One region of the Parajatrophihabitans canadensis genome, then DNA from elsewhere that is predicted to be linked to it. Evidence: riboswitches for the same ligand, from Rfam matches in the RefSeq annotation. Region 1 holds a riboswitch; the other holds the start of a gene.
The links. Region 1 has a riboswitch for S-adenosylmethionine ahead of ACSMXN_RS03220 (putative leader peptide). Riboswitches for the same ligand answer to the same signal wherever they lie in the genome.
Positions count from the first base shown of each region.

Region 1 (4,408 bases):
CTGCTAGCACCGTGAACGTATCGGGTCGACCGACGACATCCAGATCGTAGATCTTGCCATTCTGCTCTCGGAGCCGTAGGCCTTCGGCGAGGAACAAGAAGTCGAACTTGGCCCGTTCGGCGGTCTGCGCAAGATGGGCGAAGGAGCTGAACTCGATGTGGCTACCGGCTGCTGGATCGCTCCAGACGGTGGTGTTGTTCACGCCCGGGAAGTGGGCGGCCAGATGTATCTGCTTCAAGGGCTTGCTCATCGTCATGTCCTTCGGTTCAGGCGGCGGCGTAGCGGTTGGCGGGCCGGGGCAGGCCAAGCAGGCCTCGCAGGCTGTCGGCTTCATAGGCGGTGCGGAACGCCCCTCGGCGTTGTAGTTCGGGCACGAGCGAGCGGGTGATCGACTGCAGATCGTCAGGCAAGACCGCGGGTCGGAGGCGAAAACCCGAAAGTCCGGCGGCCTGCCAATCCAGCAGCAGGTCTGCCAGTCGCGACGCCGACCCGGTGAAGATGTGTGCGTCACTGCGGTATTCCTCGCCGGCTAACGCGTCGAGGCGCTCTCGGCGGCTCACCGCGCTGTCCGTGTCGTTGTCGAGGAAGACCACCAGGTCGCCGAAGATGTGAACCGTCTCATCCGCCCGCCCAGCCGTCTCTTGCAACGACCGGACCTCGCTGACTATCTCCGCCGCGTGCGCCGCGTCTCGGGGCGTGACGTAGCCGATGTCAGCCGACGTGGCGACGAGCTCGTAAGGACGGCGCTGGTGCGCGAGGGCGGTGACGATCGGTTGCCCTTGTGGTGGACGGGGCGTAATCGACGGACCCTTCACACTGAACCGTTCCCCGGTGAAATCGATGTAGTGCAAGCGCTCACGATCTACAAACCGTCCGGTCGCGGTGTCACGAATCTCGGCGTCGTCCTCCCAGCTGTCCCAGAGGCGACGCAGGACTTCGACGTAATCGCGCGCCTCATCGAAGAGCTCCGCGATCAGATGCTGCGCTGCGGGTTGTTGCAGCTCGTCCCGCGTGACCGCCGGGATGTCCCGCCGCCCGAACAGCGCTGCCTCATCGACGCGCGCCGAGACCTTGACCTGGACGCCGGCCCGACCGGAACTCACGTAGTCCAGGGTGGCGATGGCCTTTGACAGGTGAAATGGCTCGGTGTGAGTGACGATCGCGGTAGGGACCAGGCCGATGTGGCGTGTCAGTGGCGCGATCCGAGCCGCGATCAACACCGCGTCGAGCCGGCCTCGAACCTGATCGGTGCGCCGGTCTGGCTCGGTATGGCGTGCCGTCTGCAGACCGAGCGAATCCTCGATGCTGATGAAGTCGAGCAGGCCGCTCTCGGCCTCAGCGGCCAGGTCGGCCCAGTATTGGGCATTGAGCAGTTCGGCTGGGCGAGCCGTGGGTTCCCGCCACGCGGCGGGGTGCCAGCCGGCACCGTCGAGCGCGACGGCGAGATGGGCGGTGGAGACAGGTGCGGGCATAGCGAGATCAGCTCTCTTCGTGAGTGGGCGGGCATGCGCGGCCTCGCGACGGTATGGCGGCGAAGGGTAGATCGGCGGCGGTCAGTGAGAGACCGGACATAGTGCGGCAGAGACGCGCTGTAAGTCGATGTGACGGCGGGAGAACAACCCAAGACGCGGGCTCAGCATCTGTCGTCACCTCTTCCTGTCGAACGGCCACGCCGCGCCGACGTCCACGCTTGCGAGCCGCGAACGGGCCCGCCGGGTCGTCACCTGGAGCACCCCGCCGGTGGAGGAGGGTTGCCGGCCAGCAAGCCAGGGCTTGATGCTGACACTCATAACCTGGATCGAGCGTAACTGGTGCTGGCTGATTCATGCAATGCCTATAGATGTGATCGAGATAGCTTTTCCAGCCGGTGATCTGACAGAACGGAATACTCATATCGTCTATTCCGCTAGAGCCGGTGTGAAATACAGGAGTGTGCCGTGGTGACGCCGGTGTTCCATTGGTTTCTTCCGACCGGCGGCGACGGCCGTCGGCTGGGCGGCTCCGTGCACGGCCTGGGCATCGGCGCCACGGGCGCCGTCAAGGCCAGCGGCGCTGGTGAGCGTCCAGCAACGCTTGACTACCTGAGCCAGCTTGTTCGCGCCGCCGATGACCTCGGCTACGAAGCCGTGTTGACGCCGACCGGGGCGCATTGCGAGGACGCCTGGGTGGTCACGGCCGCGCTCATCTCACAGACCACACGGTTGAAATTTCTGGTCGCGTTTCGGCCCGGGCTGATCGAACCGGCGCTCGCGGCACAGATGGCTGCCACCTTCCAGCGTCTGTCTGCGGGCCGACTGCTGCTCAACGTGGTCGCCGGCAGCAGTGACGCCGAACAACGAAGCTTCGGCGATGCACTCAAGCATGATGCCCGCTACGCCCGCGCCGAGGAGTTTCTGGACGTTGTCAGGCAGTCTTGGGCTGGTTCGAGGTTCGACCACCACGGCGGCTATTACGATCTGGACGACGCTCAGCTACGTGAGCCGCCAAAGCCGGTACCGAAGGTCTATCTCGGCGGATCGTCCGGCCCTGCGCTGGATCTGGCGGCCCGCCACGCTGATACCTATCTCACCTGGGGAGAACCACCAGCGATGGTGGCGGAGAAAGTGGCGCAGGTGGTAGATCGCGCCGGCAAACACGGGCGCACGCTGCGGTTCGGTTTGCGAATACACGTCATTAGCCGTGACACCCCTGAACAGGCCTGGCGTGACGCCGACGCGCTGATCGCCGGACTCGGCGACGCTGAGATCGCCGAAGGGCAACGCCGTCTTCGGTCCCTGGAATCCGTTGGTCAAACCCGGATGCTCGAGCTGCATGGCGGTTCGCGGGAGCGTCTGGTGGTAGGACCTAACCTATGGGCCGGGATTGGTCTTGTTCGAGGCGGTGCTGGAACGGCGCTAGTTGGCAGCCATGAACAGGTTGCGGAGCGCATAGCGGAATATCAACAGGCTGGTATCGATGAATTCATCCTGTCGGGCTATCCCCATCTGGAAGAGGCGTACAGCTTCGCTGAGGGCGTGCGGCCATTGTTCGGCTAACGAGAGCAATCTCTATCACATTCATAGGGATTGTGTGGGACCAGGTTGAACGGTTACAGTTCAACCTGGTTATGAGCGTCAGCGTCAAGCCCTGGCTTGCTGACCGGCAACCCTCCACGCGGTGGGGTGCTCCAGGTGACGACCAGACACCGACAATCGTCGGTGTAAGCGCGAGGCCCTGACCGGCCGAAGATTATCTAGGCGGAACAGACATGAACGTCGGCCCCGGCAAGGATCAAGAAACACCGTACGGGTGCTTCAGACTGCGAGTCGCTCGTCGACACGTGGATCTCCGCCGCGTGAGTAGCGCACTGTGTCCGGGCCTCTGACCTTCTTTCCCCGCTAGCCCTGGATACCACCTAGGTTCTCCTGAGCGCCCATTGCCCTTTCCCAGAAAAGGCATGGCGCTCTGCAGGCAGCGCAGCGAGCTTTCTCGGCCTCGCCAACGGTGACTACCCGAAGACCCTCGACAAGTGGCGGGTGCTCACGAGCTCGGGTATCCCGAAGTCGGAACTCAACCCGGCGCCCAGCCTCTGACTAGATTAGGCAATCAGCCCGCCGCGACCCCGTACAACCCCGTTCAACCCCGTACAACAACAGGGAGATGACATGACCGTCCAAGATCTGGCTGAAAATCAAACCGATGATGCCAACTTCGAGCAGAGTTGGCGAGAATGGCACAGCGCGCATCAGAAGGTCCTCGCCGACCCGCACGGATTTTTGGCGATCACCAGCCTGCGCTGGCTCGTCAGCGAACCGAAGCGATTTGATGATGCGCCAGGCGAGTGGTCGACTGGCCAGGACGGTGTCCGTGTCGTGTTGGCGGAAGGGGAAACCCTCGAATTCAATGGCGCCACGCTGCGCGGGGAACACAATTTCGGGCCGATCGCCGAGCGGGACAGCTTGTACCCGGTTTCCGGCGATGTGGTCATCGAGGTCGCCAAGCGCGGCGGCCACGACATCATCCGGCCCCGGCACCCGAGCAACCCATTGCTCGTCCGCTTCGTCGATACGCCTGCCTACGCTCCAGACCCGAGGTGGGCAGTTACCGGCCGCTACTTGCCGTTCGACGAGCCTCGCCCTACGACCGTCGGAGCTGCCGTCGAAGGCCTGCAACACGTCTATGACGCCCCGGGCCGGATCGAATTCGAGCTCGAGGGACAGCCGCTGAGCCTCACCGCGTTCAACGGAAAGGGAGCTGGGAGCCTGCTGGTCCTCTTTACCGATGCCACGTCAGGCGTCACGACGTACGCCGCGAACCGGGCGCTGGCCATTGACCCTCCTGACGCCGACGGGCGGGTGCGGTTGGACTTCAACCGCGCAACGAATCTCCCTTGCGCTTATACCGATCTGGCCACCTGCCCACTTCCGCC
Region 1 is NZ_CM132445.1:670,837-675,244, forward strand. Features, by position in the region: gene ACSMXN_RS03210 (NtaA/DmoA family FMN-dependent monooxygenase) at 1-250, opposite strand, end outside; gene ACSMXN_RS03215 (LLM class flavin-dependent oxidoreductase) at 267-1,472, opposite strand; gene ACSMXN_RS03220 (putative leader peptide) at 1,554-1,640, opposite strand; SAM riboswitch class IV at 1,682-1,794, opposite strand; gene ACSMXN_RS03225 (LLM class flavin-dependent oxidoreductase) at 1,941-3,035, shown strand; SAM riboswitch class IV at 3,103-3,212, shown strand; gene ACSMXN_RS03230 (putative leader peptide) at 3,248-3,364, shown strand; gene ACSMXN_RS03235 (DUF1684 domain-containing protein) at 3,645-4,408, shown strand, end outside.

Region 2 (4,408 bases), 130 kb from region 1:
GGTCGTCCACGGCCGAATAGCCCTGTGCCGCGGCCCCAAGCGCGACTCCGAGGAAGACGCATTCGGCTCCTGCCGCCGTGGCCAGAACTGCCGTTCGCGACGCCGTGGAAGCGAGGTCGAACGCGCCGACGGGATCGAGCGCGGCTAGGGCGAGCGAGTGTGGATCGATCAGAACCTGCAATGCCACGACAGCGGCGTCGCCGAGCACCGTTGCCAGCTTGTCCAGGACTCCGGCGAGAGCGCTCAGCTCAACGAAGTCAGCGGCGATCGAGTACGCCCCGCCGGTGACCGCGACCGTCCCGGCGCTCGTCATAACAGCTCGACAATCGGGGCTAGGCCAACGCTGCTGCCGACCGTCGCGGCGAGGTGAGCTGCGGCTCGAGCCCGCTGGGCTGCCGTGTCTTCGTGGTGATGCTGCACGGCGGCGGTGTCGCGAAGTTTGTCGGCGACGCGGTGACAGGCGCCAAGCAGGTTCTGGAGCGCGGCGGAGAACTGGAGGGAGGCCGGCGAGTGCCATTGGCAGGCGCCCGCGCGAGCCCGGAGTTCATCGCAGGCGCGGTCGAGCTGTTGTGCCGTCTGTTCAAGCCTGCGGCCGAGCACGCCGACCGGCGCGTAGCGGCGGGGAGCACAGTTGTGTTGATTCGTTGCCATGGCACGAGCGTGGTCGGTTCGTCGCCTCGATATCCGGCTTTGCGGCTGGCTGTGGAAATCGAGAGCTAGCTGTGGATATCGGCCGATCGTGGCGTGCGGAACCCAGTGGGCTGACGCGACACGCACGGCTGATTCAATGACGACTGGTTCAGCGACCTCGCGCCGAGCATGGTTGAATGATTGCGCACCGAATTACACCGGTGAGATTCATAGTCCAAGACCTGTTACAGGTGACGTATTGGCGGGGGCCGACAGTCCGCCCGCGATGATGCTCGGAGGCCGCATGGAACTCGCGCCCACCGCGGTCAATGCACCCGGCGGCAAGCCTGACGCCGGCGCACCGGCCGTTTCGGGAGCCGATTCTGATGGCGCACCACCGATCGAGGTGGGTGTGGCTCCTGGCGCAGAAGAGTCTGAAGAGCTGGGTGGCCTCAACCGGCGAGACCGCGAGATTCTGGCCTTCGAACGACAGTGGTGGAAATACGCCGGCGCCAAGGAACAGGCCATTCGCGAGTTGTTCGATATGTCCGCTACCCGCTACTACCAGGTGCTCAACGGACTGATCGACTCGTCAGAAGCGCTGGCGGCAGACCCTATGCTGGTCAAGCGGCTGAGGCGACTTCGAGCCAGTCGCCAGCGGCAGCGCTCTGCTCGCCGCCTGGGCATCGAGGTCTAACCATAATTTATGTCGCATATTGCTCCGCCGTCGTCGCGACGTCGGCGTGTTGAGTTACTGCTTGGCGTCGTTTTGGCGTCGGTCGGGGTGCTCGTCGCGGTCCTTGCCTTTGTCGCGCTGAATCACCCCAAGGGGCGCCAAGCCGACCGGGCTAGCGTCGGAGTCTCTAGTTCCGCCTCCGCCGCTACGACCAAGAAGTCGACGCCCGCCACGACGTCGCCGAAACCAACGACATCTACGACCGCAGCGGCACCGACCGACCCGGCTACGGCGACCAAACCGACCGTCAATCGCCCGTCCGTCATTGTGCTGAACAACTCGGGCACCGACGGGCTGGGCGGCATTGCTGTGACAAGGCTCGTACAAGGCGGCTGGACAGCAACGGACGGCGGCGTCTTCAGCGGCGACATTCTCTCTACCGCGGCCTACTACGACCCGAACGCCGCTGGGGCTCAGTCGGCGGCAACGGCACTGCAGGCTCAGTTTCCGCAGATCAAGCGGATCAAGCCTCGTTTTGACGGCCTTCCCGAGGGTCCGATCGTCCTCGTTCTGACCAGCGACTACAGTTAGGCGCACAACGTTCGGCAGTGCGTGTCATTTCTTGCCTGGTTCCGCGCGCGGACTACATATCGCTCATCCAGAGGGGCAGAGGGACCGGCCCGTTGAAGCCCCGGCAACCACCGCGATAGACCGTATTGCTGCTGACGAATGCAGCGTGTGGCGTCCAGCCACATAGACCGGCGACATCGCGAGGTAGGTGCCAACTCCGGCCTGGTCGTCACCACGACGCCCGGGAAAGATGAGGAGAGGCCTCGGAATGACTGCTGTGATCAATCGCCCCGCTGGTACGTCCGGCGAAACTCCCGCTTCAGGTTTGGTGTGTCGCAACTGCGGCGCGACCTATCCCCTCGGCGCCCAACACGCCTGCTTCGAGTGTTTCGGCCCCCTTGAGATCGGCTACGACCCGCAGCGGCTGGCGCGCGTGACCCGCGCCCAGATCGAGGCCGGGCCATATTCGCTCTGGCGCTACGCCGGATTGCTGCCCGCCGGGCACAACGCCGAGACTCGGGTCGATTCCGGCACCGGCATGACGCCCTTGATCAGGGCCGACAGGCTCGCGGATCTGCTGGGGTTCACGGCACCGGTGTGGGTCAAGGACGATTCAGCCAACCCGACCCATTCCTTCAAGGACCGGGTCGTTTCGGTGGCGATCACGGCCGCGCGCGAACTCGGCTTCAGCCGGATCGCATGCGCTTCAACCGGAAACCTCGCCAACTCCGTGGCCGCCCACGCATCGCGAATCGGCATGGACTCGATTGTCTTCATTCCGGCGGACCTCGAACCCGCAAAGATCACTCAGACCGCGATCTACGGCGGCACTCTGGTCGCCATCGACGGCTCCTACGATGACGTGAATCGGTTGTGCAGCGAGCTCGCGGAGACCGATGAGTTCGAGTCCACCGCGTTCGTGAACGTCAACGTGCGCCCGTACTACGCCGAGGGCTCGAAGACGCTCGGGTTCGAGGTCGCTGAGCAACTCGGCTGGCGGCTGCCGCCCCAGGTCGTGGCACCGATGGCATCGGGGTCGATGCTGACCAAGGTGCACAAGGCGTTCAAAGAGCTGCAGGCAATCGGTCTCGTCGAGCCGAGCGACTACCGGATTTACGGTGCCCAGTCCACCGGCTGCTCACCCATCGCCCAGGCGTTCGCCGACGGTAGCGACACCGTGATTCCGGTCAAGCCGACTGGCATCGCGAAATCGCTCAACATCGGAAATCCCGCGGACGGGCCGTACGCCCTCGACGCCGTTCGCTCCACCGGCGGCGCGATGGCTCATGTGAATGACGACGAGATCCGGGCCGGGATCCAGTTGCTTGCTGAGACTTGCGGCGTGTTCACCGAAACGGCTGGCGGCGTCACGACGGCCGTGCTGAAGAAGCTGGTCGAGTCCGGCCAGATCGACACCACGCGTGAGACGGTCCTTTACAACACCGGCGACGGGCTGAAGACAGTCGATGCGGTCGCCGAGCAGGTTGGCCCGACCGCGGTAATTCCGCCGACGCTCAAGGGGATGCGGGCAGCAGGTTTGCTCTAGCGGGACGCTGCCGACTCACGTCGTCGATCGCCTGCGCGGTCGCGGTACCACAGCGGCAGAGCCACCCATAGCAGCAGAAACACGATCGCGAGCAGCGCGGTTGTGGTTATCGCGAAGGCTCGTCCGACGACGTAGTCGAGAATCAGCAGTACGCCGCTGAGGACCGACAGCAGCAGGAAGCTCGTGCCGGCAATCGCCAACCTGCTCGCAGTCAGCACGAGTTCTTCTTTCAGCCCCTGTCGAAAGACCAGCCGGTGAAAGGCTACCGGCGCGATCAGCAATGCGATGGCCAGCGTGGACAATATCAACGTCAGCACGTAGATCGTCCGCTGAAAGGTGTCGATGCTCTGGAACCGCTGCTGAAACGCGATCGACAGCATGAAGGCGAACAGGATCTGGACGCCGGTCTCTGAGACCCGTAATTCTTGGAGCAACTCAGCGTAGTTGCGATCAAGGCGCGCGGCGTTGGTTTCATTGCGCCCGTCGTCGGCTGCTGTCGACAGATCTTCATCGGCCATGCGGGCGCCCCCACGATCGGTACGGATCATCGGTCGGTACGGATCGGTCCAGGCTATGCGCCGGACGGCGCACCGGACGAGATCGACGACAACATCGGACCGACGCTGACATTCGGGATCAAACAGGCGGCGACGGGGACGGAGGGTAGAGCATGCGGGTTGCGCGTTGCATATTCGATGGTCTCGGTTTGGTTGAGATTTCTAGCCAGTGAATCTCGTTGCGTGTTAATTTCTGCCTTGGTCGTAGTACCAAGCGTTTCGCCAGACGAAGGGCCACGACGGCAGGCATCACGCCGACCGGCCGTGCGCGTTGATCGGGACCGAAGGAACGAAGACCCCGCCCTCACGACGGGTGAGCGACGGAAGGCCCCTAGCAAGGAGTGCACGTGGCCCAGGGCAGCGTTAAGTGGTTCAACAATGAGAAGGGCTACGGCTTCATCGCCGTGGACGGTGGCCAGGACGTATTCG
Region 2 is NZ_CM132445.1:545,807-550,214, forward strand. Features, by position in the region: gene ACSMXN_RS02635 (hypothetical protein) at 1-313, opposite strand, end outside; gene ACSMXN_RS02640 (hypothetical protein) at 310-651, opposite strand; gene ACSMXN_RS02645 (DUF3263 domain-containing protein) at 935-1,327, shown strand; gene ACSMXN_RS02650 (LytR C-terminal domain-containing protein) at 1,337-1,897, shown strand; SAM riboswitch class I at 1,958-2,133, shown strand; gene thrC (threonine synthase) at 2,145-3,422, shown strand; gene ACSMXN_RS02660 (DUF6328 family protein) at 3,419-3,940, opposite strand; gene ACSMXN_RS02665 (cold-shock protein) at 4,327-4,408, shown strand, end outside.
Region 2: it holds a riboswitch for S-adenosylmethionine, as region 1 does, so the genes downstream of both, thrC (threonine synthase) here and ACSMXN_RS03220 (putative leader peptide) in region 1, are expected to answer to the same signal.